2 regions of the Xanthomonas sp. 60 genome follow, and region 1 is predicted to be linked to the other one. Evidence: predicted binding sites of a transcription regulator. Region 1 holds the regulator's gene; the other holds the start of a gene.
What was found. The regulator HrcA, encoded in region 1, represses chaperone genes, less so after heat shock. The targets are predictions, from matches to a motif close to TTNGCACTCNNNNNNNNNGAGTGCNAA.

Region 1 (15,132 bases):
CCCCACGATATCCGCCACGGCCCCGCCGATGCCCGAATCGACCTCGTCGAAGACCATCGTCGGCACGGCGTCCAGATCCAGCGCGGCGACCTCGATGGCCAGCGAGATGCGTGACAGTTCACCGCCGGAGGCCACCTTGCGCAGCGCACGGGGCGGCTGGCCGGCGTTGGCGGCCACCAGGAACTCCACCCGTTCGGCGCCCTGCGGGTCCGGTTTCGCCGCGTCCTGCGGCTCCAGCTGGATCAGGAACTGGCCACCGCCCATGCCCAGCTCGGCGATGAGCTCGGTGGTGGTGGTGGAAAGTTCGGCGGCGGCCCGCTGACGGCTGTCGGTGAGCTTGCTGGCCACCTCGCGCCACGCCTGCACGGCCTTTTCCATCTCCCCGGCGAGCTTCTGCAGGCGCACATCGGCACCTCGCAGCTGCTCGACTTCCGCCTGCATGCGATCGCGCTGCAGGCCGAGTTCTTCCATCGGCACGCGGTGCTTGCGCGCCAGGTCGTGCAGCCGGCCCAGCCGGCGCTCGTTCTCCTCGAACTGCTCCGGGTCGGCGTCCAGGTCGTCGTGTACGCGGTCCAGCAGCACCAGGGCTTCCTGCAGCTGGATGCTGGCACTGTCGATCAGGGCATCCACCTCGCCCAGGCGCGGGTCATGCTCGACCATCCGGCCGAGGTCGCCGCGGACCTGCTGCAGCAGCTCCAGCGCCGAGGGCCCCTCGTCACCGCTGATGCGCGAGGTGGTGGTCTCGCAGGTGGCCAGCAGGGCGCTGGCGTGCGCCTGCCGGCGGTGGCTGGCGCCCAGGGCGATGATCGAGTCGGCGTCCAGGTCCTCGCGCTCCAGTTCGCGCAGCTGATGCTCCAGGAACCCGATGCGGTCGCTGACATCCCCTTGCTGGGAGAGCGTCTCGGCCTCGTCCACCAGCGCCTGCCAGGTCGCGGCGGCCTGCCGCACCAGGCGCCGCGGCTCGGCGTTGTCGGCGTAGGCGTCCAGCAGGGCCAGCTGCGAAGGGCGAGCCAGCAGCGCCTGCTGTTCATGCTGGCCGTGGATCTCCACCAGAAAGGCGGCCAGCTCGGTCAGCTGGGACAGCGTGACCGGGCGGCCGTTGATCCAGGCGCGCGAACCGCCATCGGCGCGGATGATCCGGCGCAGCTGGCAGTGGTCCTCGTCGTCGAGTTCATTTTCGGCCAGCCAGCGCCGGGCGCCGGCCTGGGCATCGAGCGCGAACTCGGCTGACAGCTCGGCGCGCGCAGCGCCGTGGCGGACCACGCCGCTGTCGGCGCGCAGGCCGGACAGGAAGCCCAGCGCGTCCACCATCAGCGATTTACCGGCACCGGTTTCACCCGATACCACGGTCATGCCGGGGCCGAATTCCAGTTCGGTGGCGCGTACTACGGCGAAATCCTTGATGGATAGATGTCTGAGCATGGGTTGCAGTCTCTGGAGCCGCGCAAAGCTAGCATGCAGGGCAGGTCGGTCCAATGACTTGCCAAGCCGGGGAGGGGGCATTATGTAGTGGCTGAGTCTCACCGGCTGATCCGATGGCGCGTTCCCATGACCACCTTGCTCCCCGTTCGCGGCACCTGCTGCGGACCCTGATCGCCCGCCACATCCAGGATGGCGAGCCGGTCGGGTCGCAGACGCTTGCGCGCACCGCCGGGCTGGATGTCAGCGCAGCGACCATCCGCAATATTCTGGGCGACCTGGAAGACCTGGGTCTGCTCAGCTCGCCGCATGCCTCGGCCGGGCGCATTCCCACCGCCCATGGCTACCGCGTGTTTGTCGACAGCCTGGTGCAGATGCAGCCGCCCGGTGAGCAGGAAATGGGCCGGCTGCGCAGCGAGCTGGCCAGTGGCGCAGGCACGCAGGCCCTGTTGGGCAGTGCATCAGAGCTGCTCTCGGCCATGAGCCATTTCGTCGGCGTGGTGAGCGCGCCGCGGCGCGAGCAGTTCGCGTTCCGGCAGATCGATTTCGTGGCGCTCGATGCCCGGCGCGTGCTCGCGATCGTGGTCTTCGCCGACAACGAGGTGCAGAACCGGGTGATCGAAAGCCGCCGCGCGTGGGAGCCGGCCGAGCTGGAGCGGGTCGCCAATCATCTCAATACGCACTTTGCCGGGCTGCCGCTTGCGCAGATCCGGCACCGCCTGCTGCACGAACTGCACGACGCCCGCAATGAAATGGAGCAGCTGCTGGCGCACAGCATCACCCTGGCCGAAGAAGCCTTCGCGCCACCGGCCGACGACATGCTGGTGGCCGGGCAGACGCGGCTGATGGGGGTGCAGGACCTCTCCGACCTGGAGCGCCTGCGCGAACTGTTCGAGCTGTTCGCCAGCAAGCGCGAGATCCTGCAGCTGCTGGAGCGGACCCAGCAGGCGCCGGGCGTGCGCATCTTCATCGGCGAGGAGACCGGGGTGGTATCGCTGGAGGGCGTGTCCCTGGTGACCGCGCCCTACGTGGCCGATGGCCAGGTGCTGGGCGTGCTGGGGGTGATCGGGCCGCGGCGCATGGCCTACGACCGGCTGATCCCGCTGGTTCAGGCCACCGCCGAGGTGCTTGGTGAGGCTTTTTCACCCACCGGACGTCGTCCGGGGCACCCTGGCGCTTGAAACGCAGCATCCCGCCCACACTAGGGGGGATGGAGGCGGGGAGTCACCGCCAGGGAAACGCACATGAACCAAGATCAGCACGATATCGAATCCTCCCCGTCGGCCGCCGAAGCCGACTCGACCCATCACGACCTGCTGGAGCAGCTGCGTGGCGAGCTGGAGCAGGTCAAGGCCGATGCACTGCGTGAGCGCGCCGACCTGGAGAACCAGCGCAAGCGCATGGTCCGCGACGTGGACCAGGCGCGCCGCTTCGCCAACGAGAAGCTTCTCGGCGAGCTGCTGCCGGTGTTCGACAGCCTGGATGCCGGGCTGAAGGCCGCCGGCGAGCAGGCCAGCCCACTCCGTGACGGCCTGGACCTGACCTACAAGCAGCTGCTCAAGGTCGCCGGCGACAACGGCCTGACCCTGCTGGACCCGACCGGCCAGCCGTTCAATCCGGAGCACCACCAGGCGATCAGCCAGGTCCCGGCCGAGGGCGTGGCCCCGGGCAGCGTGGTCACCGTCTTCCAGAAGGGCTACCTGCTCAACGATCGGCTGCTGCGGCCGGCGCTGGTGGTCGTGGCCGCGGACTGAGTCACGCGCCGCCCGGTCCGGGCGGGCGCGGCCCGATCGCTGAAACGATTCATCGGGATGGCTTGAATGTTCCACGAGCCTCCCCCACATCCCATTCATACACCGGCCTGTGGGCCGGATTCACCGGATAATCTTCAGGAGTTCCCCATGGGCAAGATCATTGGTATCGACCTCGGCACCACCAACTCGTGCGTGGCGATCATGGACGGCGGCAAGGCCCGCGTCATTGAAAACTCGGAAGGCGACCGCACCACGCCCTCCATCGTCGCCTACACCAAGGACGGCGAAGTGCTGGTCGGCGCCTCGGCCAAGCGCCAGGCGGTGACCAACCCCAAGAACACCTTCTACGCCGTCAAGCGCCTGATCGGCCGCAAGTTCTCCGACGGCGAAGTGCAGAAGGACATCGCCCACGTGCCGTACAGCATCCTGGCGCACGACAATGGCGATGCCTGGGTGGCCACCAGCGATGCCAAGCGCATGGCGCCGCAGGAAATCTCCGCCAAGGTGCTGGAGAAGATGAAGAAGACCGCCGAGGATTACCTCGGTGAGAAGGTGACCGAAGCGGTCATCACCGTGCCGGCCTACTTCAACGACAGCCAGCGCCAGGCGACCAAGGACGCCGGCCGCATCGCCGGCCTGGACGTCAAGCGCATCATCAACGAGCCGACCGCCGCGGCCCTGGCCTATGGCCTGGACAAGGGTGACAACAAGGATCGCAAGATCGTGGTGTACGACCTGGGCGGCGGTACCTTCGACGTCTCGGTGATCGAGATCGCCAACGTCGACGGCGAGAAGCAGTTCGAAGTGCTGGCCACCAACGGCGACACCTTCCTGGGCGGCGAAGATTTCGACAACCGCGTCATCGAGTACCTGGTTGAAGAGTTCAACAAGGACCAGGGCATCGACCTGCGCAAGGATCCGCTGGCGCTGCAGCGCCTGAAGGATGCGGCCGAGCGCGCGAAGATCGAACTGTCCAGCGCGCAGCAGACCGAGGTGAACCTGCCTTACGTGACGGCCGATGCATCCGGTCCGAAGCACCTGAACATCAAGCTGACCCGTGCCAAGCTCGAGTCGCTGGTGGACGAGCTGATCCGCAAGTCGATCGAGCCGTGCCGCACTGCGCTGAACGATGCCGGCCTGCGCGCCAGCGACATCAACGAGGTGATCCTGGTCGGTGGCCAGACCCGCATGCCGAAGGTGCAGCAGGCGGTGACCGAGTTCTTCGGGCGTGAGCCGCGCAAGGACGTCAATCCGGACGAAGCCGTGGCACTGGGTGCGGCGATCCAGGGCGGCGTGCTCGGCGGCGACGTCAAGGACGTGCTGCTGCTGGACGTCACCCCGCTGTCGCTGGGCATCGAGACCATGGGCGGTGTGTTCACCAAGATCATCGAGAAGAACACCACGATTCCGACCAAGGCCTCGCAGGTGTTCTCCACCGCCGAGGACAACCAGTCGGCCGTGACCGTGCACGTGCTGCAGGGTGAGCGCGAGCAGGCCCGCTTCAACAAGTCGCTGGCCAAGTTCGATCTCTCCGGCATCGAGCCGGCCCCGCGCGGCCTGCCGCAGGTGGAGGTGTCCTTCGACATCGATGCCAACGGCATCCTGCACGTGTCGGCCAAGGACAAGAAGACCAACAAGGAACAGAAGGTCGAGATCAAGGCCGGTTCGGGTCTGTCCGAGGAGGAGATCGCACGCATGGTCGCCGACGCGGAAGCCAACCGCGAGGAAGACAAGAAGTTCCAGGAACTGGTGCAGGCGCGCAACCAGGCCGATGCCCTGATCCACGGCACGCGTTCGGCGATCACCGAGCACGGCAGCAAGGTCGGCGGCGATGTGATCGGCAAGGTGGAGTCGGCGCTGGCGGATCTGGAAACCGCGATGAAGGGCGACGACAAGGCGCAGATCGAATCGCGCTCGAAGGCGCTGGAAGAAGCGGGCCAGGCGCTGTTCGCCGCGGCCTCGGCCGGCGACCAGGGCGGTGCCCCGGGTGCCGACGCCGGTGCGGCCGGTGATCGCCACGATGATGTGGTCGATGCCGAGTTCACCGAAGTCAAGGACGACAAGAAGTCCTGATCCAGGACGATGCGGGGCACTGCCGGAAGGCGGTGCCCCGTTGTCGCCTCAGGGTCCTGGCCGCCGTCCTGGCGTGTCGGGGCGCCCGATGCAGGAGCGGACCTGGTTCCGCTCTTCTGCTTTGACGAATCCCGACGTACCGGAAAGCGATTCATTCCATGAGCAAGCGTGATTATTACGAAGTCCTGGGCGTTGCCCGGACCGCGACCGACGAAGAACTCAAGAAGTCCTACCGTCGCTGCGCGATGAAGTTCCATCCCGACCGCAATCCCGGTGATGCAGCGGCGGAAGCCGCCTTCAAGGAATGCAAGGAAGCGTACGAGACGCTGTCCGACGCCAACAAGCGGCGCATGTACGATGCCCACGGCCATGCGGCCTTCGAGCACGGCATGGGCGGTGGTGGCGGTGGCGGCCCGGACATCAACGATATCTTCGGCGACATCTTCGGCAACATCTTCGGAGGTGGCGCGCGCCAGGCCCGGCGCGGCGCCGATGTCGGCTACGTGCTGGAGCTGGACCTGGAGGAAGCCGTGCGGGGCATCGAGCGCCGTATCGAAATCCCCACGCTGGCCGAGTGCGATGACTGCCACGGCAGCGGCTCGGAAGACGGCAAGGTCGATACCTGCAGCGTGTGCCGCGGGCGTGGCCAGGTGCACATCCAGCGCGGCCCGTTCACCATGCAGCAGCCCTGCCACCAGTGTGGCGGCCGCGGCAGGATCATCGCCAACCCGTGCAAGACGTGCCAAGGCAATGGGCGTGTCGAGGAAGACAAGGTGCTCTCGGTGAAGGTGCCCGCCGGCGTCGATACCGGTGACCGCATCCGTCTGGCGGGCGAGGGCGAGGCGGGGCCGGCCGGCACGCCGCCGGGTGATCTGTACGTCGAAGTGCGTGTGCGCGAGCATGCGATATTCCAGCGCGACGGCGATGACCTGCACTGCGAGGTGCCGATCCGCATCTCCCAGGCCGCGCTCGGCGACACCATCCGCGTGCAGACGCTGGGCGGCGAAGCGGAAATCCGCATTCCCGCCGAGACCCAGACCGGAAAGCTGTTCCGCCTGCGTGGCAAGGGCGTGCGCTCGGTGCGCAGCCGCTCCGAGGGCGACCTGTACTGCCGCGTGGTAGTGGAGACGCCGGTCAATCTCACCACCGACCAGCGCAAGCTGATGGAGCAGTTCGAGTCCACGTTCGTGGGCGAGGACGCGCGCAAGCATTCGCCGAAGTCGGCGACGTTCATCGACGGCGTCAAGGGCTTCTGGGACCGGATGACCTCCTGACTGCCAGCAGAGCGCCGGGCCGCGCCCGGCGTTCTGCCGTCCGCCGGCGCGCCACGCCGGGTGCTGCGCGGGCGTAAACTTGCTGCATGAGCGAATCCCTCGAAAACCATCTGGTACATGGCCGCCGCCAGCGGCCTGACGGCCCCGCCGTGGTCGATGTCATTTCCGTGCAGTCGCAGCTGGTGTACGGCCATGCCGGCAACAGTGCCGCCGCGCCACCCCTGCGCGCGCTCGGTGTGCGCGTGGCCGAGATCCCCACGACGCTGCTGAGCAATGCGCCGTTCTATGCCACCACCCGCGGCCGCGTGCTGCCGGTGGACTGGTTCGCCGACCTGCTGCGCGGCACGGCCGAACGGGGCGTGCCGCAGCGGGCGAAGATGCTGGTGTCCGGGTACTTCGGCAGCGTCGACAACGGTGCCGCATTCGCCGACTGGCTCGACGCGGTACGGCCTGGCTGCCCGCAGCTGCGCTACTGCCTCGACCCGGTGATCGGTGACACGCACACCGGGCCCTACGTGGAGCCGGGGCTGGAAAAGGTGTTTGCCGAGCGGCTGCTGCCGCATGCCTGGCTGGTCACGCCCAATGCCTTCGAGCTTGGGCGTTTGACGGGCAGGGCGGCGCTGGCGCAGGACGACGCGATCGCCGCGGCGCGCAGCCTGCTCGAGCGCGGCCCGCAGTGGGTCATCGCGCATAGCGTGTCCGGGCAGGATGGCGAACTGGTCACGCTGGCGGTTGGCCGCGAAGGCGTATGGCGCTGGTGTTCGCCGTTGCTGCCGGTGGATGTGGCCGGTACCGGCGATGTGCTGATGGCGCTGGTAGTGGCGTTCCTGCTGCGCGGCGAATCAATGGAGCAGGCGGTGGGGCGAGCGGTGGCCGGTACCCACGCGGCGCTGGAGCGCACCCTTGCCGAGGGTGTGGAAGAGTTCGATGTGCACGCCGCCGCGCCGGCCGCACTGCTCGACCCGCCACGCTTTGCGGTCGAGCGCCTGGCGTGAGCGTGCCGACATCGCACCCGCCGCGCGTGGTTGGCATCGTCGGCAGCGCCGGCGCGTACGGGCGCTGGCTGGCGCGCTTTTTCCGCGATCGCATGCAGCTGGAGGTGATCGGCCACGATCCTGCCGATCCGGCGTCTGTCACGCCCGACGTTCTGCTGCAGCGCGCCGATGTGCTGGTGTTCTCCGCGCCCATCCGCCACACGCCGGCGCTGATCGCCGAGTATGCGCAGCGATCGGCAGGCCGCGAAGCAGGCCGCCTGTGGCTGGACGTGACCTCGGTGAAGGAGGCGCCCGTGCAGGCGATGCTGGCTTCGCAGGCGGAGGTGCTGGGCCTGCATCCGATGACGGCGCCGCCCAAGTCGCCGACCCTCAAAGGTCGCGTGCTGGTGGTGTGCCCGGCCCGCGTGGAGGCGTGGCAGGGCTGGGTGCAGGCGCTGTGCACCGCGCTGGAGGCCGAGTGCGTGCAGTCCACGCCGTCCCAGCATGACCAGAGGATGGCGCTGGTGCAGGCGATGGTGCATGCCACCCACCTGGCGCAGGCCGGCGTGCTGCGCAGCTATCAGCCTCTGCTCGGTGAGCTGTCCGCGCTGATGCCGTTCCGGTCAGCGTCCTTCGAACTGGATGCGGCGATCATCGCGCGCATCTTCGCGCTCAACCCGGCCATCTACGAAGACCTCCAGTTCGGCAATCCGCACGTGCCGCCGATGTTGCAGCAGCTGGTCACCCAACTGCAGGCATTGCATGCGCAGGTGGCGCAGGGGGATGACGATGCGCGCGCCGGGTTCCGCCGGCAGTGGTTGCAGGACAATCGCGCGGTACTCGGCGAGGCCGGCGTGGCCGAGGGCAACTACACCTTCGAACGCGTCGGCTACCTGCTGGCCGATCTCACCGAGACGCAGGCGGTGTCCGTGCATCTTCCGGAGGACCGCCCGGGCTCGCTGCGCGCCCTGCTGCACGTCTTCGAGACCCACGGCATCAGCCTTGCATCGATCCATTCCTCGCGCACGCCGTCCGGTGACGTGCATTTCCGCATCGGTTTCGTTGCAGGCAGCGACATCGCCCGGATCGCCGTTGCGGCGGCCGAAGTCGATGCGACAGGGATCGGGCGCGTGCTCGCGCGCTGACGCATTTCATCCACAGGCGGTGTGGATGGTTTTCCAACAAACATGTGGATAAGTGCGTGCGCCGCTTGCGGGACAACGTTGTCAAGACGTGTGGTGATTTATTGACCACCCAGTCGCTACTCCCGGACGGACCGCTTGTCAGCACACCATCCGCACGACACTGTGGCTAGAGGTGCAGCCGAAGGTCGCCGCCCTGGGTGGTGAATTCGCGGCCGGCCCGAATCAGCACGCGTCCGTCTTCAAGCTCGTAGCGCGGCGGGGCCTGGCCATCGCCCGAGGTTGCGCCCTCGGTCTTGAACTCGATGATGACATGGCTCTCGCCGTTGGCGTCGGTGGCAGGAAACTGTCTGAAGGACATGGGCTATCTCCTCTTCGGCGGCGCCGTGCAGGGGCTCGGGGGGCATGCCATGCACGGTGCGCCGCACGGCGTTATGCGCGCGTCTTCACTCGATGAACTGCAGCTTCGCCAGTTCCGCGTAAAGCCCCCCCTCGGCCAGCAGCTGCGCGTGGGTGCCCTGCGCGACGATCTGGCCGTGATCCATCACCACGATGCGATCGGCCTTGAGGATCGTCGCCAGGCGGTGCGCGATCACCAGCGTGGTGCGGCCGGCCATCAGCCGTTCGAGCGCGTGCTGCACCGAACGTTCGCTCTGCGCATCGAGCGCACTGGTGGCTTCATCCAGCAGCAGGATGGGCGCGTCCTTGAGCAGTGCGCGCGCGATCGCCACGCGCTGCTGCTGGCCCCCGGACAGACGGGCGCCGCGCTCACCGAGCTCGCTGGCATAGCCTTCCGGCAGCGCGCGCAGGAACTCGTCGGCTTCGGCGGCGCGCGCGGCGTCCTCCACCTCGGCATCGCTGGCGTCCAGTCGACCGTAGCGGATGTTGTCGCGTGCGCTGGCGGCGAACAGCGTCGGCTGCTGCGGCACCAGCGCGAGTCCGGCCCGCAGCGCGGCAGGATCCAGCTGGCGGACATCGATGCCGTCCACGTCAACCTGTCCGGCGGCCGGATCGTGGAAGCGCAGCAGCAGTTGCAGCACGGTGCTTTTGCCGGCACCGGAAGGGCCCACCAGGGCCACGGTCTCGCCCGGCCGCACGTGCAGGTTGAAGTGGTCCAGCGCGGGCTGGTCGGGGCGCTGCGGGTAGTGGAACACCACGTCGTTGAAACGGATCTCCCCCCGCAGCGGCGATGGCAGTGCGGTGGCCGTGCCGGGCGTGCGGATCTCCACCTCTTCGTGCAGCAGTTCGCTGATGCGGCCCATGCCGCCCGATGCCCGCTGCAGTTCATTCCAGACCTCGGCAAGCGCCCCCACCGAGCCGCCGCCGATCAGGGCGTAGAGCACGAACTGTCCGAGCGTGCCGGCGCTCAGGCGGCCGGCGATGACGTCGTGCGCGCCCAGCCAGAGCACCCCGACGATCGCGCCGAACACCAGCAGGATGGCGCTGGCGGTCACCAGCGACTGGGCTGCGATGCGCCGCCGCGCAGCACCGATGGCATCGCCGAGTGCGCGGTCGAAGCGACCCCGTTCATAGGGTTCGCGCGCATGCGCCTGCACCGTGCGCACCGCACCGAGCGTTTCGGCGGCAAGGCTGTTGGCATCGGCGATGCGGTCCTGGCTGTCGCGCGAAATGCCGCGCAGCCGGCGTGCCCCCAGGATGATCGGCAACACCGCCAGCGGAATGCCCAGCAGCGACCACGCGGCGAGGTGGGGGCTGGTGACGAACAGCATGACCAGGCTGCCCACGACGGTGACGCTGCTGCGCAGTGCGACCGACATCGTCGAGCCGATGACACTGCGCAGCAGTTCGCTGTCGGCGGTGAGCCGCGAGACCAGCTCGCCGCTGCGGTTGCGGTCGTGGAAGCCGGCGCCCAGGGTGATCAGGTGGGCGTAGAGCTGGCTGCGCAGGTCAGCCACCACCTTTTCGCCGAGCAGTGAAACAAAGTAGAACCGCGCGGCGGTGGCCAGCGCCATCACGATGGCCACCAGCAACAGCAGCGCGAAGGCACGGTTGATCTGGCCGCCACCGGTGAAGCCATGGTCGATCATCTGCTTGACGGCCGGCGGCAGGCTCAGGGTGGCGGTTGAAGACACCGCAAGGGCCGCCAGCCAGGCGCAGAACAGACCCTTGTGACGCCGTACGAAGGGCCACAGGGTGGCCAGGCTGCCAAGCCGGCGCAGCGGAGGGGAGGAGGGCGTCGGCTCGGTCATGCGCTCGCTTCGATGATGCGGGTACGGTCACGAGTGGCGTCGCGCAGGCGCGTTTTCAATGCGTCCATCGCGTCAGTCGGCACTTCGACCTCCAGCAGGGCGCCGTCGGCGTCGAACGATTCGTCCAGTTTCCGGGCGCTGTGCGCCGCCAGCGCGGCGTGCAGCGCGCCCAGATCCTCGAACCCCGCGCGGATGCAGACACGGCTCAGCGCAACCAGCGGCAGCCGGGGCGCCGTGCGCAGGCACTCGGCCGCCGTGCCCCCGTAGGCACGCACGAGACCGCCCGCGCCGAGCTTGATTCCGCCATACCACCGGGTAACGACGACCATGACCTGGTCGAAGCCTTGCCCATCGATGGCGGCCAGGATCGGGCGTCCGGCGGTGCCTGCGGGCTCGCCGTCATCGCTGGAACGGTAATCGCCGCCGCAGCGGTAGGCCCAGCAGTTGTGGGTCGCTTCGGTCACCGCGACCTGGCGCAGGAAGTCCAGGGCCTGCGTGCCATCGTCCACCGGCGCGGCGTGGGCGATGAAGCGGCTGTGCTTGATGTCCAGCGCATGGCTGACAGGAGCGGGCAGAGTGTCGAGCATCGGCACCATTCTACCGGGCGCACCCATCGCGGCACCGCGCAGCCCGCATCGGGGCTCAACGATCCAGCAGGGCGCGCAGGTCAGCGGGCACGCGGGTTGCTGGATAGGCCTGCAGATAGGCTTCGAGGCTGGAGCGCGCGCCGTCCACGTCCCCTGCGTCATTGCGCTGGCGGATCTTCAGCAGCCACTGGCGGCGGGGCAGTCGGGCATCGTCGCGCACCTGTCCGGCGAGGTCGGTCGCAGCCTGGGTGATGGGCACCTGGGGCGCGCGCATCAGGGCGCGCTGGGGGGGCGCGGTCATCGACCTCGCCGCGGGTTCCGCCTGGGCTGGCGTGGCCGCGTCGGCGCTGCCGTGGGCGGCAGCCGGTGCCACCGTGCTGGATGCGAATGCGTGCGGCCGGTTGGCCGGCATGCGCTCCTGCTGGACCTCCTCCTTCGCCGCGAGGCCATCGCGGCCCCGCCCAGGTGCCACCGTCCTGGCAGCAGGGGCCTCCATCGCAGGCTTGGCCGTCCCCTGTGGTGGCGGCTGCGCAGCGACGCGCGGGGCGGGTCGGCGCTGTTCCGGCGCGCCACGTGCCGGTTGAGGCGCCGCTGCGGCAGGCAGCTGCGTCCGGGCGCGGGCGACGGGTTCGGCCACCGTCGGCTGGGCCGGCTGTGGCGCAGGATCATGGGACGGCGGCTGCGCAGTCGTTTCCGCCGTCATCGAGAGGGCTTCCGGCAGGCTCGGCACCTCACGTCCAGCTGGCGTGGGCTGCAGCTGCCAGGCAATGCCTACCGCGAACACCACCGATGCCGCGATACCCACCAGCGGCTGCCAGCGCGCACGCCGCCGGACCCGGCGAGGCACGCCGGCACGCGGGCCGGTCGGAGCGCTGGCGTCCCCCTCGCGGGCGGCATCGGCCGCCAGCGCCGCGCGCGCCGCGTCCAGCACGGCCGCGTCCACCGAAGCGGAAGGCTCCGCTGCCAGCGTGTCCCGCAGCAGCGCAGCCAAGGCGCGTTCTTCGGGCGTCAGGGGTTCGTGCCGGCTCATGCGTCCACTCCCGCGCGGAGTCTGTCCATCGCATAGCGCAGGCGGGATTTCACCGTCTCCCTGCCGACGCCGGTGATCTCGCCGATCTGCTCCAGGGTCAGTTCCTGTTCCAGCCGCAACTGCAGCACCTCCCGTTGTTCCGGCGGCAGGGCCGCCATGGCCTGCTGCACGTGGCGACGCTGGTCTTCGCGTCCCAACGCGCTCTCCGGCGTGCGGAGGTCGACCAGGGCCTGCAGCCGCGCTTCGGCGTCGGCGGGCGCGGCAGGGCGATGGCGTGCGGCCCGCCAATGGTCGTTGAGCCGGTTGTGTGCGATGCGGAACAGCCAGGTGCCGAAGGCGGCCTCGGGCTGCCACGTGGTGCGCGCGGCAATGACTTTCTGCCAGACATCCTGGAAGAGTTCTTCAGCCAGCGTGCCATCGCGCAGCTGCTTCACCAGGAAGCCGAACAGGCGCCGGCGGTGGCGCTCGTACAAGGCCTGGAACGCCTGCACGTCCCCGCCGGCCCAGGCCAGCATCAAGGCTTCGTCGGTAGGCAGGGCGTTGGTATCCACGCGACCAAGGGTAAGCGCTGGCCGCTGCGGCGCATAGCCGGACAGGGCGTGGCCGGGGGGCAGGGCGGGCGGCAAGGGTGCGGCGGTTGCTGGCATTTCAGTGCAAACGCACGACAGGTCCGGGTGGGGTTGACGGTCCGGGCGCCGCCGACCGGGGAACGCGCTATGCTCGGCGGCAGGGGAGCCGCGCTGCGGTGAGCGTCATGGGGTGCTACGTTGTCCAGTCAGATCATCATGCCGTTGGTGGAGCCGCACCGCGAACCCGCGGTCACGCCTGCGTTGCTGGAATCGCTGCATGCGCTGCTGCCCGCTGGCGGCGTGCTGCACGTGGGCTGGGATGATCCGATGCTGGGACGGGGGGGACACAGCCATCCCCCGGCCACGCCCCCGGTAGAGACCGTCTGGCCGGCCGCCTTGGACCCTTCGGCGCGGATGCAGCGCTGGGAACATGACGGGGCGGTCCTGTCGGTGTGGATCGAGCAGGCGCAGGCACCGGCCGCCTGGTGGGCGTTGGCCCGGCAGACCCTGGAACTGGCACTGCAGCGGGGGCGCCAGGCCGGTCAGATCATCGCGCTGGAAGGGGCCGAACGGCTCCAGCAGGCGCTGTTCCAGATCGCCGACCTGGCCGGCGCGGACCTTGAGATGCCCGAGATGCTGCGGCACGTGCACGCGGTGTTGAACACGCTGATGTACGCCCAGAACTGCTTCATCGTCGAATACGACGATGTGCGGCATACCCTTCGCTTCCTGTACTTTGCCGACCAGATCGATGACTTCGTGGCCGACCCTGAGCATGCCTATGCGGAGAGCGAGCTGGCAGGCAGCCTGACGTTCGCGCTGCTCCGCCACGGGCAGCCGCTGAGCGGCCCTTCGCGCACGCTGTTGGAGCAGCTCGGCGAGCCGGCGCACCAGCGCCGCGGTCCACAGAGCCAGGATTGGCTGGGCGTGCCCATGCTGCGCGAGGGTCGTGTGTGCGGCGCCATCGTGGTGCAGAGCTACGATCAGGGCGACCAGTACGGTGAATCCGACCGTGCGTTGCTCGGCTTCGTCGCCCAGCATGTGCTGACCGCGATGAACCGGCGGCAGGCGCAGGTGCAGCTGGAGCGCCAGGTCGAGCTGCGCACGCTGGAGCTGCAGCGCGCCAACCGCAGCCTGCAGGAAGAAGTGGTGGAACGTCGGCGCGCGGAGATGCTGCAGGCCGCGCTGTACGGCATCGCTGAGCTTGCCATGCGCGAACAGACCCTGGCCCGGTTCTACGTGCAGGTGCACGGCATGGTCGGCACGCTGCTGGACGCACGGAATTTCTACATCGCGCTGCTGGACGAGAGTGGTGAAGGCCTGGAGTTCGTCTATTCGGTGGATGAGCACACCAGTGCGCGCACGCCGCGCAGTTTCAGCAACGGACTGACCGAATACGTGGTGCGTCACCGGCAACCGCTGCTGGCCTCGCGCGAGCGCATCGATGCCATGTGTGCTTCGGGCGAGGTGGAGCACTTCGGCGCGCGTTCGCAGTGCTGGCTCGGTGTGCCGCTGGTGTTCGATGGCGAGGTGGCTGGCGCGATCGTGGTGCAGAGCTACACGGCCGAGGTTGCCTTCACCACCGATGACCAGCGGTTGTTGACCTTCGTCGCCCAGAACATCGGCACCGGGCTGGCCCGGCAGCGCGACCAGGAGCGCCTGCGCCTGGCGCACGCCGAGCTGGAGAAGCGCGTGGATGAACGCACCCGCGAGCTGGCCGATGTCAATGGAAGGCTGCTGGGACAGATCGCCGAGCGCCTGCGCGCGGAGGAACGACTGACTTACCAGGCCATGCACGATGGGCTCACCGGACTACCCAACCGTGCCCATCTGCTGAGCCGCCTGCAGGATGCGATTTCAGCCGCGCGGCACGCGCCGGACCAGGCGCTGTTCGCGGTGCTGTTCCTGGACCTGGACCGGTTCAAGCTGGTCAACGACAGCATCGGGCACGCCGCCGGTGACCGCATGCTGGAGGAGGTCGCGCGGCGGATCGTCGGACTGCTCGGGACCGGCGATGTGGTGGCGCGCCTGGGCGGTGACGAGTTCGCGATCCTGCTGCGCTGCCCGCAGGGGTTGGCGCAGGCTTTGGGTTTCGCGCAG
Region 2 (15,132 bases), on a different contig from region 1:
ACCCCGCTGTGGGACACCCTGGTGCTGAGCGCGCTGTTCCCCGCCGAGACCGATGGGCTGGTGCTGCTGGCCGCGCTGGAGGCCTTCGACGGCGGCCTGGACTGGTCCACCGCGAGCTTCCGTGCCGTGCAGGACGAGGATTGGGAGCGTGCCTGGCTGGACCAGTTCCAGCCCATGGCCTTCGGCGAACGCACCTGGATCGTGCCGTGGAACCACGCGCTTCCCGAGGCCGCGCAGGCGGCCGACGCGGCGATCGTGCGGCTTGATCCGGGCCTGGCGTTCGGCTCGGGCACCCACCCCACCACGGCCCTGTGCCTGCGCTGGCTGGATGGGCTGGCCGCCGAGGGGCGCCTGCAGGACCAGACCGTGCTCGATTTCGGCTGCGGTTCGGGCATCCTGGCGCTGGCCGCGCTGAAGCTCGGCGCGGCGCGGGCCATCGGCGTGGACAACGATCCGCAGGCGCTGATCGCCACTGCGGACAATGCCGAGCGCAACGGCGAGCAGGCACGCATGCAGGTGTTCCTGCCACAGGACGAACCGGCCGCCACCTACCCCATCGTGGTCGCCAACATCCTCGCCTCGGCGCTGGACGCCCTCGCCGACCTGCTGGCGGCGCGCGTGGCGGCCGGTGGCCGCATCGCCCTGTCGGGCATCCTGCAGGGCCAGGAAGGCGAGCTCCTGCACCGCTACGGTGCGTGGTTCGATGACCTGCAGGCCGAACAGGACGGTGACTGGATGCGCATCACCGGCGTCCGCCGCGCCTGATCCGGGTGAACGTGCTTGAATAGGGCTCGACCCGAGCCCGCTGCCGACATGTCCGAGCCGAACCCACCCCGCCGCCCCCTGGCCACCTTCCTGCGCGCCGCACCGCCCGATGCGCCGGCCGAGGGGCGGACCGTGGCTGGCGACATCACCGCGCCTCCGGCGGCGCATGATGGCGCGGACGCCGGCGCAGCCGTGGCCGCGGACCCCGCTGCGAGGTCCGTCGAGCCCCTGCAGGCGCCCCCGGAAGACGAGCACGTCCCGCTCACTGGCGCGGCCGCCACGCCGATCCCCGAGCCGCCACCGGCGTCCGCCACCGAGCCGGTGTTCCTGCGTGCACCGGCGCCGTCAGCGCCGGTGCCGCGTTGGCAGTGGGGCGTCATCGCGGGGCTGATGGCGCTGCTGCTGCTGCAGATCGCCGTGGCCGACCGCGAGCGGCTGGCCGCCGATGCCGCCACGCGGCCGTGGATCGCGGGCCTCTGCGGCGTGCTGCGCTGCACGCTGCCGCCCTGGCACGAGCCCGCCGCCTACACCATGATCAGCCGCGAGATCCGCCCCGTCCCCGGCCAGAGCGGCACCCTGCAGGTGCAGGCCGCCATCCGCAACGACGCGCGCTGGGCACAGGCGTGGCCGGCGCTCCGGCTGACCCTGTCCGATGCCGACGGGCGGGTGATCGGAAGCGGCGTCTTCAGTCCCCGCCAGTACCTGCCGCAAGGCATGGACGGCACCGGCCATCTGGAGCCCGGCCAGAGTGCCCAACTGGCCTTCCAGGTACGTGAGCCGGCGGCGTCCACCGTGGCCTTCACCTTTGATTTCCTCTGAGCCGGCCGCCCCGCCGCGCCGTGCAGGCCGGCCCGGCTCGCGCTAGACTGGCCCACTCCACCTTCATCGCCCGGGCGCATTCGCGCCGGCCACCTGATCGGGATCTCCCTTGAACGCAGTGCTCTCTCGTCCTGACGCCAGTCGTGGCGCTTCGCGGCCGCCGCTCCGCGAACATGTCGCCCAGTCCGTCCGCCGCTACCTGCGCGACCTCGATGGCTGTGATGCGGACGATGTGTACGAGATCGTGCTGCGCGAGATGGAGATTCCGCTGTTCGTGGAAGTGCTCAACCACTGCGAAGGCAACCAGAGCCGCGCGGCGGCGATGCTGGGCATCCACCGCGCCACCCTGCGCAAGAAGCTCAAGGAATACGGCATCAGCGCCTGATCGGCGCGGCCGGCGGCGGTGCCACGGTCGCCGTGGCACGCGGCAGATTGCGGCGCGAGCGCCTACACTATCGGCCCCGTCTGCTGCCGTTGCCCTGTTCCCATGAGTGCTGACCTGCTGCCCGTCCGTCGGGCCCTGCTTTCCGTTTCCGACAAGACCGGCCTGATCGAGCTGGCCACTGCCCTGTCCGCGCGCGGCGTGGCGCTGCTGTCCACCGGCGGCACCGCCAAGGCACTGCGCGAAGCGGGCCTGGCCGTGCAGGACGTGGCTGACGTTACCGGCTTCCCGGAAATGATGGATGGCCGGGTCAAGACGCTGCATCCGAAGGTGCATGGCGGCCTGCTGGGCCGTGCGGGCACCGACGATGCGGTGATGGCCGAGCATGGCATAGCGGCCATCGACCTGCTGGTGCTCAATCTGTACCCGTTCGAATCCGTCACCGCCCAGGCTGACTGCGTGCTGGAAGATGCCGTGGAGAACATCGATATCGGTGGCCCGGCGATGCTGCGTTCGGCGGCCAAGAACTTCGCCCGCGTGGCCGTGGCGACCGATCCTTCGCAGTATGCGGACCTGCTGGCCGAACTGGACGCCAATCAGGGCCAGCTCTCGGCGGCACGGCGCTTTGCGTTGTCGGTGGCCGCGTTCAACCGCGTCGCCCAGTACGATGCCGCGATCAGCAACTACCTGTCCGCCGTCGCTTCGCGCGAAACCGCCGTGCCGGTGCGCAGCGAGTACCCGGCGCAGATGAACTCCACCTTCGTGAAGGTGATGGACCTGCGCTACGGCGAGAATCCGCACCAGAGCGGCGCCTTCTACCGTGATCTGTACCCGGTGCCCGGCACGCTGGCCACGTTCCAGCAGCTGCAGGGCAAGGCGCTGAGCTACAACAATCTCGCCGATGCGGACGCCGCGTGGGAGTGCGTGCGCCAGTTCGACGCGCCGGCCTGCGTGATCGTCAAGCACGCCAATCCGTGCGGCGTGGCCGTGGGCGCCGGTACCGGCGATGCCTACGAACTGGCCTATGCGACCGATCCGACCAGCGCGTTCGGCGGCATCATCGCCTTCAACGTACCGCTGGACCTGCCTACCACGCAGGCGATCCTGGACCGCCAGTTCGTCGAGGTGCTGATCGCACCGGAGTACGCTCCGGACGCGCTCGAATACGCGCAGAAAAAGGCCAATGTGCGCGTGCTGCGCATCCCGCACGGGGCCGGCCTGAACAACTACGACACCAAGCGCGTGGGCTCGGGCCTGCTGCTGCAGTCTTCGGACAACCGCGGCATGACCCGTGCCGGATTGACCGTGGTCAGCCAGGTCGCGCCGACCGAAGCGCAGTTCAACGACCTGCTGTTCGCCTGGAAGGTGGCCAAGTTCGTGAAGTCCAACGCCATCGTCTATGCCAAAGACAACCGCACCATCGGCGTCGGTGCCGGCCAGATGAGCCGCGTCTACTCGGCGCGCATCGCCGGCATCAAGGCCGCCGACGCGAACCTGGTGGTGGAAGGCTCGGTGATGGCCTCCGATGCTTTCTTCCCGTTCCGCGATGGCATCGACGCGGCCGCCGGCGCCGGTATCAAGGCGGTGATCCAGCCGGGCGGTTCGATGCGCGACAACGAGGTGATCGCCGCGGCCGACGAACACGGCCTGGCGATGGTGTTCACCGGCGTGCGCCACTTCCGCCACTGAACCGCATGACGAAGCCGGGCCCTGCCCGGCTTTTCTTTCAAGCATCCGAGAAACCTGTCCCATGAAGATCCTTGTCATCGGCTCCGGCGGCCGCGAACACGCCCTGGCCTGGAAGCTCGCCCAGTCGCCGCAGGTCAGCGAAGTGCTGGTCGCCCCCGGCAATGCAGGTACCGCCACCGAGCCCAGGTGCCGCAACGTACCGGTCAAGGTGGATGACCTCGACGGGCTGCTCGCACTGGCACAGCGCGAAGCCATCGCCGTGACCGTGGTGGGGCCGGAAGTGCCGCTGGTGGCCGGCGTGGTGGACCGTTTCCGCGCGGCGGGCCTGCGCATCTTCGGACCCACCGCGGCCGCCGCGCAGCTGGAAGGCAGCAAGGCCTACGCGAAGGACTTCCTCGCCCGCCACGCCATTCCCACCGCGTTCTACGCAGTGCATACGGAGGTCGAGCCGGCGCTGGCCTATGTGCGCGAGAAAGGCGCGCCGATCGTGGTCAAGGCCGATGGCCTGGCGGCCGGCAAGGGCGTGATCGTGGCGATGTCGCTGGAAGAGGCCGAGGCGGCCGTGCGTGACATGCTCTCGGGCAACGCGTTCGGCGATGCCGGTGCGCGGGTGGTGATCGAGGAATTCCTCGAAGGCGAGGAAGCCAGTTTCATCTCCATGGTCGATGGCACGCACGCACTGCCGATGGCCACCTCGCAGGACCACAAGCGCGTGGGTGATGGTGATACCGGCCCCAACACCGGCGGTATGGGCGCCTATTCGCCGGCACCGGTAGTGACGCCGGAGGTGCACGCACGGGTCATGCGCGAAGTGGTCGAGCCGACCGTGCGGGGCATGATCGCCGACGGCATTCCGTTCACCGGATTCCTCTACGCGGGCCTGATGATCGATGCCAGCGGCGCCCCGAAGGTCATCGAGTTCAACGTGCGATTCGGTGATCCGGAAACGCAGCCGGTCATGCTGCGCCTGCAGTCGGACCTGCTGGATCTGGTGCAGGCGGCCATCGATGGGCGGCTGGACCAGGTGCAGGCGCAGTGGGACGCACGTCCCTCGCTCGGCGTGGTGCTTGCAGCCCGGCCCTACCCTGAGGCAGCCATCACCGGCGATGTGATTTCGGGGCTGGACGCCGTGCCGTCGACGGCCAAGGTGTTCCATGCCGGTACGGCGCTGGATGAGCAGGGCAACGTGGTCAGCGCCGGCGGCCGCGTGCTGTGCGTGGCGGCGCTGGGCGGGAGCGTGGGCGAGGCGCAGGCCAATGCCTATGCAGGCGTGGCGGCAGTGACGTGGGCCAACGCGTTCCACCGCACCGACATCGGCTGGCGTGCGATCGCGCGCGAGCCGCATTGACGCCGACCTGCTCCTGAGGCAACGAAAAAGGCCCCGCACTGCGGGGCCTTCTTCTACGACGCAGGCTGCGCTCAGGCAGTAAAGAGCGCCTTCATCTTCTTCAGCGCGTTCGCTTCGACCTGGCGGATGCGTTCGGCAGAAACGCCGTACTCGTCCGCCAGTTCCTGCAGCGTCACCTTGCTGTCAGCGTCCAGCCAGCGGCGGGCGATGATGTCACGCGAGCGCGCATCCAGTTCGGCAAGGCCCTCGCGCAGCAGCTGCAGCTGGTTGTCTTCGCTGTCCATGCGCTCGTAAGCGGCCGACGGATCTTCATCGCTGGACATCAGGTACGCTGCCGGCGACGGCGGTGCATGGTCATCGTCCTCGTCACTGGGCGCATCGAAGCCGACGTCGCGACCGGACAGACGCGACTCCATCTCCAGCACTTCGCGCTCGGAGACATTGAGGTCGTTGGCCACCGCAGTGACTTCGGCCGCGTTCATCCAGCCCAGGCGCTTCTTCGAGCGGCGCAGGTTGAAGAACAGCTTGCGCTGCGCCTTGGTCGTGGCGACCTTCACGATGCGCCAGTTCTTCAGGATGAACTCGTGCATCTCGGCACGGATCCAGTGCACGGCGAAGGACACCAGCCGCACGCCCATGTCCGGGTCGAAGCGCTTGACGGCCTTCATCAGGCCGATATTGCCTTCCTGGATGAGGTCGCCCAGCGCCAGCCCGTAGCCGTTGTAACCACGGGCCACGTGCACCACGAAGCGCAGGTGGGAATGCACCAGCTCGCGCGCCGCATCGAGTTCGTTCTGATCACGGAAGCGACGTGCCAGGTCCTGCTCTTCATCGACCGTCAGCACCGGGATCTGGTGCACGGCACCGATGTAGGCGTCCAGCGAACCGAGCGCACTGGGAATCGGAAGATTGTTTGCCACAAGGGCAGTAGAGGTCATCTGGCTCATAGGTCCCATCTTAGCAGTCTGATACTTGGACTGCTAAAGCTTGAAAAAGTTCCAGCGTTCCGGTGGTAGAACGATGGCGGTAACTACCCCACTACCCTACGCCCTCATGATGACAATGGCGAGCCCGCCCTTCGGATCTGTTTTTTCTATATGAATCAACTGCTTGGGATCTATCCAAGGCGTTTTGGACGTCACGGGCAGCTGAACGACCAGGTGGACTGCCCTGTTCAGCCCGAAGGCGTTGGCCGACGTTCAGCGCCCTCCCCATGAGCGGTCAGTAGTAGCCCGCCAGATTCACGAAGAATCCCTTCTGGTCGTACTTCAGTTCGGTCAGGTTGTCGCTGAACCCGGTGAAGTTGTAGCCCGCACCGACCTTGAAGTTGTCTCCGATCCTGCGGTCCACGCCAAGCAGCCAACCTTTCCGCACGCCGCCGTCGCGCACTTTCAACCAGCGGTGTTCGGCCAGCCCTTCCCATTTCTCGAACAGGCGATAGCGCAGCTGCAGCGCCGCGAAGTCCGCGCGGCTGTCCAGCCAGGCGCCTTCGCCCCGGCCCGTACGGTAATCGCCCCAGCGCGAGGCGAGCTTGCCGGCGACCTCCCAGCGGTCGGTGAGCTGGCGGATGCCCTCCAGCGAGACCACCTGCGAGCGCTGGTCATACAGGTTGCCGCCTTCCTGCCCCAGCGACGCCACGTCATAGAGATAGGTGAACTTGCCGAAGGCAGCCCAGCGCGTGCTGTCATGCGGTCGCCACGCAAAGCCCATGTTGGTCTCCACCAGCCTGGCATCGGCCAGTGGATTGATGCGGTCGCGGGTGTCGGCGTAGTTGGCCCTTACCGCCACGCGCCAGTCTTCGTTGACCCGATACAGCAGACGGTTGGTGGTGACCCACTGCTCGCGCTGCTCGGCACCGGAATCGTGCCGGTACTCCAGCTTGCTGCTCCATTGGGTCGCCGCATCGGTGCGCCCGCCACTCACGCTGTAGGCACGACGGTCGATGCGGCCGAGCCTGGATTCCAGCTCGCCATCCATCACCGTGAAGCCCAGGTTCCAGCCCTGCGCGGGATAGAAATCCATGCCGAAAGTGTGCACCAGGCCGGCGCTGTCCTGGCGGCGATCCTTCAGGTACTGGCTTTCGTTGTAGACATTGACCTGGTTGCTCACGCGCCAGCGCTGGCCCAGCGTCCAGCCACTCTGCAGGCCGGTATCGAACAGCGGATCGGTGCCGGTGCGGTCGCTGCTGTAGCTGTAGGCACCGTACAGGCTGTGATCCGGCGCCATGCGGTATTCGGCGTCAACCTTGCCGCCATGGCCACGGCTGCCGCCGCTGACCTCGGCCCCCACACTGCTGCGGTCACCGAACAGGTAGCGTGCGCCGAGCGTCAGCAGGTCGTTGTTCTCGTAAGCGCCACCATCGTCGTCCACGGTCACCTGGCCGGTGCCATACAGCTCCCACGAGGCGCCGAAGCGCTGCCGGTACCCAAGCGCGGCCAGCAGCGCCTGGACCGTCTGCAGGCTCTGCTCTTCGCGGACGCGGCGCAGCTCGGCGCTGAACTGCCCATCGTTGCCGAGCCGCCATTCTCCGGTCAGCTGGGTCTGTTCCAGCGCCAACGCGCCCTGTTCGGTGCGGCTGTGCCGGCCATACAGGCTCAGGTCGTCGGTGAAATAGCCCAGGAACTCCGCGCCGTATTCCTTGATCGCCGCACCGGTATCGCGCCGCGCCACCGAGAAGCCGGCATCCACGTCGCGCCACCAAGCGCCCACGCTCCAGTCCTGTTCCGTCCAGCCCAGTTCACGCAGGTTGGCCCGGGCCTCCACGGCCGTTGCGCTGCCGGAACGCCGCCCTTCGTACGGGTTGCGCCGGATGAAACTGAGACCGCCGTTGTCCGAGAAGAACACCGGCGCTGCGGTTGCATCGGTCTGCGTGTGCTCCACCTTCACGTAGGTGCCGCGCCCGGCCTGCAGGGTCAGGTCCGCGCCTTTGAGCGTGTAGTTCTCCCCGCTGCGGTTTTCTTCCACCCACGTGCCACCCACGGCCACGTGGTCGCCCAGCCACTGCCGGCCGCGCGCACCGAGCGTGACGTCGTCGCTGCTGAAGCCGAGCGGCACGTACTCGTAGTCCACCAGCAGCAGCTGGTCGTAACCATCCAGTGGCATGTCGCGGGTGATGCTGCGGACGTTCTCGCGGGTGAGCATGGCCAGGGGGCGGGTCAGGATCAGGCGGCCCTGCAGGTTGTCGATCTCGTAATCCACGCCCTCCTGCAGCGTCGTGCGCGTTTCGGTGCGCCCCGTGGTGCGGTCGCGCACTTCCAGTACCACCTGCTCCGAGCCGGGCAGTACATCGGTGTGGCGCAGGTAATACAGGCTGCCGCCGGTGCCGAGGAATTCGCTGTGCCCGGGAGCGGACTGGGCTTCCGAACCGAACACCTTCAGCTGCGAACGCGCCTCTCCCAACGGCGTGGCGTCCAGCGAGCGCCAGTTCAACGCACCACCGTACAGCGAGCGCACGTACTGCCCGTATTCGGTGCCGGTGATACCGGTGGCGTAATTGCCCCACAACGCCTGGCTCTGGTCCCAGTCCACCCGCAGGTACAGGCGGCCCTGCGTGTCCACATCGCGCCAGGTGAGGGAGTCATCGCCGTACACGGGGTAGTACAGGTCAGGGTCAAGGCGGCGGAACACATCCTGCGGATCGGCTTCCCAGAAATCGCGGAACAGGTTGGAGAGTTCACGGTCCTGGGTATCGGCCTGCGCGGTCAGCAGGTATTTACCACGCATTTTTCCCTTGAGGTAAAACGCCAGCCGGCCCTCGCTGAGGAAGCTGTCATCATCGCGGTCGTCGAGTGCGAGCGGCTGCACATTGCCGCTGGCACTGTTGCTGGACAGCGTGACATCGGCGATGCCCACCGCGAACAGGTAACGCCCCGTGACCGCCACGTCGAGCTGCCGCTGTGCGGCTGGTGCATCGCGCGATTCCACCTGGACGTCATAGCGATGCTCACCCACCGGCTCCAGGAACTCGGCGGCGAACTTCTGCTCCAGATCCACCGGGAAACTCTGCCCGTTGATCGTCACCCGGCTGTTCGGCGCCAGGCCCCGGCCATACACCCGCACGCGCGAACCGTGGATGGGAATGTTCTGCAGCCGGAGCATGCTCTGGCCGTACACCGACGTGCTGATCTGCAGGTCCTGCGCGTTGGCCCCCTCAAGTGCCTGGCCCAGGGTCTTCTGTACGGTCTCGCGCACCACCTGCAGGCCACGGTCGAAATCGGCCGGTGTCACCAGCTGGATGCGCTGCACGTGGGTCTCGTCGAACGCGCCCCCGGCGCCGTAGGCACGGGCAACGTAGATCAGATCATCACCGGTGCGCAGCTTCACCTGCTCTGGCACGCTGCCATCCCATTCGGCGTCGGCCACGTAGCCGGTGGGCAGGGTGATGCGGGCCAGCGGCGTGACCAGGTCGGTATCGCTGCCGCGGTAAAGCGTGACCTCCAGCGTTTCAATGAAGGCCGCGTAGTTGTTGTAGCTGTGGAAGCGCAACGGACGCACGATCCGGCCATTTTCCAGCGGCACCGTGGCCGCAGCCTGTACGCTGAGGCTTGGCGGCACCATGCTCGGGTCTTCGGTGGCCCACACCACGCCGCCGTTGGGCAGTTCGGCCATGAAACCCCCGGCCTGCGATGCACCGTCGGGCCTGGCCGGTGGCAACGGGTCACGCGTGCCGGCCATGGACGAAGGCGCCGACGGTCCGGCACTGCGGATGTGCAGCAGCATGGCCTCGCCGGCATGGCAGGTATCACCGTCGCACTGCGGCGGTGCACTGGCCGCCCGCGCTGCCGCCGCTGGCTGTGCGGATACCTGCAGCGGCAACCCCATCAGCACACTGCCAGCGAGCAGCAACAGTCGGCATGCGTTCCCGCGAAACATCTTCGTGTCCATGTCAGCGCCCCTCCTCACCTGGACCACCGGCGCCGCGCGGATCATCCACGCGGACGTTGTGCAGCACCTGCTCGTCCTTGCCGGACACCACATCGATGCGTGTGGCGGCCGCGACAGCGGGTGTCAGCCGCGTCCGCAGCGCGGCGGCGAGGACGGCCGCCCTCTGCAGCGCGCGGCCGTCCTCTTGCGGCGATGCCGTCAACAGCAGCCGTCCACCACGCGCGCGTTCGACGGCCGCGGCCGCTTTCTCCAGCACCACGCCGTGGTCGGGCACCAAGGCCGTCCCGCCGGTCACGAACAGCCCTTCCCCGAGCTCGATCTCCACCGGCCCGGCGGTGACCGCGCCACCCGCATGCAGTCCACCTTCCGGCAGCACCACGCCGAAGTCGAAGCGCGCAGGCAATCCGGGGGTGATGCGGCGGACCAGCGGATTGGGCGTGGTGAAGCGGGTTCCCGAGGGCAGCGTGGAGGCATCGACCTTCAGGATGAAGTTGCGGCCACGCGCTGCTCCGCCCTGGATACCCACGAGGTGGTAACGCCCGAAGGCATCGGTTTCCATCAGCAGGCCTTCCACCGCCGCCACGCGGACGCCTGGAATCCCGCGCTCACCCGCATCCTGCACGCCGTTGCCATTGCGGTCATCGAACACGCTGCCGACCACCAGGCTTTCATCCAGCAGCGGATCGGCGGTCACCTCCACATCCGCCGAGGCGACATTGCCAATGCTGCGGTCCTGTCCGTCGACGGCGGTGATGCGGTTGGTGTGCGTACCCGTACCGGTGCCCGCACCGACGCGCAGGTAGTACACCACCGTTGCACTGGCGCCGGCCGCCACGTCGATGCCATCGATCCGCAGCGGCTGCACACCACTGGGGCGTGCACTGTTGTCGGCGTCCTGCACCGCAAAGCCGCCCTGCACGAAGGTGAAGCCTGGCGGCAGCGTGTCCAGCAGCGTCGCACCGTTGGCATCGACCTCGCCCACGTTCTCGACGGTGACGGTGTAGCGCACCAGGTCACCGATCTGCACGCTGCGCTTGGCCGACACCTTGGTCAGGCGCAGCACGGCCTGCTCACCGGCCACGGTCACCGCGATGGTGCCTTGATCGCACACGCGCGTCGGCACGGACACGTCGCACAGCTGGTACTGGAAGCTGTCAGTTCCTGCGAACGCCGGCTCAGGCGTGTAGGTGCACAGGCCAGCGGCGCACACGGCCGCGCCGTTGGCAGGCGCTGCCACCACCTGCAGCGAAGCCGGATCCAGCGGTGCGGTGCTGCTGCTCGCATTGGCCAGCGCATCCCAGACCACCGGTTCGCCGTCCGCGGACACCATGCGCGCGTCGGCCACGGTCACCGTATTGGTCGGCACGGCGATGGTTACCGTCGCCTCCGCGCAGAGGGTCGGATCCCCGCGGTCGCAGACCGCGTAATCGAAGGTCTGCACGCCGGCGAACCAGGTCCGGGCGGCGAAGCGGATGCGGGCCCGCGGCATCACTTCGGCCGTGCCATACGGCGGATCGCTGATGAGGGTCAGCACGATGCTGTCCGGATCGATCGGTGCCCCGTCCATGCGGTCGTTGGCCAGCACATCGATCTCGAGCACGCCGTTGGGCGGCAGGTCCACCCAGTCGTCCTGCAGTGCCACGCTGTCGATGCCGGCCTCCACCACCACGCTCACCGTGGCCGTGTCACACACGGTTGGCTGGCTGACCAGGCAGAGGGTGTAGGTGGTGCTCCAGGTCCCCACGCCGACACCCGCCGGGACACTCAACGAACCGTCCGCAGCGAACACCAGTTCTGCCGTGCCCACCGGGGCGAAGGTCACCTGCGCCGGATCCAGCACGCCGCCGTTGAACGTGTCGTTGGCCAGCACGTTGAGCAGGTTGGGCGCCGCCCGGCCCGCGGGAACCGGCCCGCCACTGTCATCCACCGCAAGCAGCGCGATCGGCGCGGCCACCTGCACCGTGGCGATGGCGGTACTGCAGTTGGTCGGCGCACCGTTCTCGCACAGCTGGTAGGTCAGCGCGTACTGCCCCGCGGCCGTGCCCGGTGCCACCGTGACCTGGCCCTGGGTAGTGAGGGTGAAGCCGGCCGGCGCGTTGACCAGCACCGCGACCACGCTGCCGACCGGCGGCGGAGCGACGCCGTTGAAGGTGTCGTTGTCCAGCACCGAGCCGCTGACCGTGCCACCGGTGGCCGGGTCCACCGGCGTGGCGCTGAAGTCATCGTTGACCGCCAGCACGACGTGGGTGGTGATGAGGAAGGTCACCGAGGCGGTGGCACAGACAGCGGCATCCGGTGCGGGCAGGCACACGCTGTACGTGAAGCCGATCTGCCCGGTGGTACCCGCCGGGGGGATGTACAGGTAGCTGCCATCGGGGTTGAACTGCAGGCCCGGCGGCGGTGTGCCCACCACGCTGAAGCGCGCGCCCGGCGGAACGTCGTCGTTGCTGCCGACATTGCCGCTGGACGTCGCGCCCGCCGCCACGGTGATCACATCCGGCTGCGGCGCCGGCGCCAGCAGCAGGCTGACCGTGGCCGAATCACAGTTGCCGGGTGCCGCGGCTTCGCAGACCTGGTAGGTCACCGTGACTGCACCGCGCACCGCACCGGCACCCACGCTGATCACGCCGTTGCCATCGATGGTGATGCCGGCCGGCGCGTTGGGCAGCGTCACCACGACGCTGCCGGGTGCTGGCACGGCCCCGTCGAGCAGGTCGTTGTCCAGCACGCTCGGTGTGCTGCCACCGGTCGGCAGCGGCACCGCGCGGAAGTCATCATCGGCGGCCACCAGATTGCCGGTGTTGACGTTGACCGTCACTCCTGCGCTGCCGCATACCGCCGCATACGGTGCAGGCAGGCAGACCTGGTAGGTGAAGGTCACCGGCCCGGTGGTGCCGGGCGGCGGCAGATAGGTGAAGCTGCCATCGCCGTTGAACTGAAGGCCCGGCGGCAGCGGTCCCACCACGCTGAAGCTGGCACCGGGCGGCACGCCGTCATTGCTGCCCACGGCACCGTCGACCGCCTGGCCGGCGGGCGTGGACACCACGTCGGCGACCGGCGCCGGCACGCGCACCACGGTCACCCGCGCGTTGGCACAGTTGGTGGGCGCCGCGCGTTCGCATACCTGGTAATCGAGGGTCACCACGCCGGCGGTCCCCGCAGCCGGCGCCAGCAGGGTGCCATCCGGATTGATCGCGAAGCCCTGCGTGGCGCCGACCAGCGACAGCTGCACGGCCGCCGGCGCAGGCACCGCGCCGTCCAGCACATCGTTGGCCAGCACGCTCAGGCCCGAGGTGGCACCGGCCGCCAGCGGCACGGCAGTGAAGTCATCGTCGATGGCCACCAGGCTGCCGGTGTTGACGTTGATCGTCACGCGGGTGGTGCCACAGACCGCGCTGTAGGGGGCCGGCAGGCAGACCTGGTAGACGAAGCTCACCGCACCGGTGACACCTGCCGGCGGCGTGTAGCTGAAACTGCCGTCCGCATTGAACAGCAGGCCCGGCGGTACGCCGCCCTGCACGCTGAACACCGAGCCCGCCGGCACGCCATCGTTGCTGCCCACATTGCCGGTGACTGCCTGTCCTGCCGGTGTGGACACGGTATCGGCCACGGGCGCGGGACGGGTCACCACGATCGCGCTCGCGGTGGCACAGTTGGCCGGCGCGGCGCGTTCGCAGACCTCGTAGGTCAGCGTCACCGCTGCAGCAACCGCCGGGGTGGACACCGTACCGTCGGCACCGATCACATAGCCCGCCGGTGCCCCCACCAGCCGCACGGTCACCGTCGAAGGATCCACCGGCGCGCTGCCCAGCGTGTCGTTGAGCAGGACACTGGGCGTGACCGCGCCCGGCTGCAGCGGCGTGCCGCTGAAGTCATCGGCCACGGCGAGCAACGCACTGCTGGTCACCGTCACCGCCACGCTGGCCGAGCTGCACACCGTGCTGTCCGGCGCCGGCAGGCAGACCTGGTAAGTGAAGGACAGTGCGCCCGTGGCTCCAGCGGGCGGCGCGTAGATGAAGCTGCCATTGGTGGCCAGCTGCAGGCCCGCCGGCACGGGACCCACCACGCTGTAGAGCGCACCGGCCGGCGCGTTGTCGTTGCTGCCGACATTGCCGGTGGCCGTCTGCCCGGCCCCTACGGCGATGCTGTCAGCCACGGCGGAGGGCGCGATCACAACGGCCACAACGGCGGTATCGCAGTTGGTCGGCGCGGCGGTCTCGCACACCTGGTAGGTCAGCGAGAGGGCACCGCTCGCGGCACCCGCCGCTGCGCTGATGCGGCCCGCACCGTCGATGGACACCCCGCCCGGGGCACCCACCAGCGTGACGATGACGCTGCCGGCGGCCGGTGGTGTCAGCGCATCGAGGCGGTCGTTGAGCAGCACGCTCGGCGTGGTGGTCCCCGCAGTGAGCGGTGTGCCACGGAAGTCGTCGTCACCGGCATCGAGATTGCCCGCGTTGACATTGACCACCAGCGTGGCCGTGCCACAGGTTGCTGCGAACGGGGCCGGCAGGCAGACCTGGTAGGTCACTGTCTGCGCACCGAGCGTGCCCGCTGGCGGGGTGTACTGGAAGCTGCCATCGGCCAGCAGCTGGAAGCCGGCCGGCGCACCAGCGGGAACACCGAACGTCGCGCCCGGCGGCACATTGTCGTTGCTGCCGACGTTGCCGGCGACTGCGGTGCCGGCGGGCGTGGACACCACATCATCGGCCGGCGACGGCGACACCAGCAGCGTTACGCCGGCACTGGCGCAGTTGCCCGGGGCAGCGGTTTCGCAGAGCTGGTAATTGAAGCTCACCTGTCCGCTGGTCGCGCCGGAGGGCACGCTGACCAGGCCGTTGGTGTCCACGGCATAGCCGGCCGGCGCACCGACCAGGCTGATCACCACGCTGCCCGCAGGGGGCGTGGTGCCGTTGAGCAGATCGTTGGCCAGCACGCTGCTGCCCGACGCGCCCCCGGCCAGGATCGGCGTCGTGGTGAAGTCGTCGCCGACCGCAGCAAGGGTGCCGAGGTTGACGTTGAGCGTCACGCTCGCCGTGCCGCAGGCAGCGCCGTCCGGCGCGGGCAGGCAGACCTGGTAGGCAAAGGCCTGTGCACCGCTGGTGCCAGCGGGCGGTGCGTAGCTGAAGCTGCCGTCGGCACTGAACTGCAGGCCCGGCAACACAACGCCCACGACGCTGAACACCGCGCCCGCCGGCACACCATCGTTGCTGCCCACGTTGCCGTTCACCGGCACACCCACGCC

Region 2: rpoH (RNA polymerase sigma factor RpoH) is a predicted target of HrcA. The motif match lies at 5,961-5,987, and genes of this name have one in related genera.

What each region holds. Positions count from the first base shown of each region.
Region 1 covers NZ_JAASQW010000004.1:260,451-275,582, forward strand. The annotation lists gene recN (DNA repair protein RecN) at 1-1,422, opposite strand, end outside; gene hrcA (heat-inducible transcriptional repressor HrcA) at 1,536-2,600, shown strand; gene grpE (nucleotide exchange factor GrpE) at 2,664-3,173, shown strand; gene dnaK (molecular chaperone DnaK) at 3,321-5,246, shown strand; gene dnaJ (molecular chaperone DnaJ) at 5,405-6,520, shown strand; gene pdxY (pyridoxal kinase) at 6,607-7,515, shown strand; gene FHY09_RS10990 (prephenate dehydrogenase) at 7,518-8,639, shown strand; gene FHY09_RS10995 (hypothetical protein) at 8,806-8,997, opposite strand; gene FHY09_RS11000 (ABC transporter transmembrane domain-containing protein) at 9,083-10,846, opposite strand; gene FHY09_RS11005 (IMPACT family protein) at 10,843-11,433, opposite strand; gene FHY09_RS11010 (YML083C domain-containing protein) at 11,489-12,463, opposite strand; gene FHY09_RS11015 (RNA polymerase sigma factor) at 12,460-13,014, opposite strand; gene FHY09_RS11020 (EAL domain-containing protein) at 13,231-15,132, shown strand, end outside.
Region 2 covers NZ_JAASQW010000003.1:519,775-534,906, reverse strand. The annotation lists gene prmA (50S ribosomal protein L11 methyltransferase) at 1-765, shown strand, start outside; gene FHY09_RS09270 (DUF3426 domain-containing protein) at 814-1,584, shown strand; gene fis (DNA-binding transcriptional regulator Fis) at 1,694-1,969, shown strand; gene purH (bifunctional phosphoribosylaminoimidazolecarboxamide formyltransferase/IMP cyclohydrolase) at 2,072-3,655, shown strand; gene purD (phosphoribosylamine--glycine ligase) at 3,717-5,003, shown strand; gene rpoH (RNA polymerase sigma factor RpoH) at 5,075-5,950, opposite strand; gene FHY09_RS09245 (TonB-dependent receptor) at 6,225-9,875, opposite strand; gene FHY09_RS09240 (Ig-like domain-containing protein) at 9,889-15,132, opposite strand, start outside.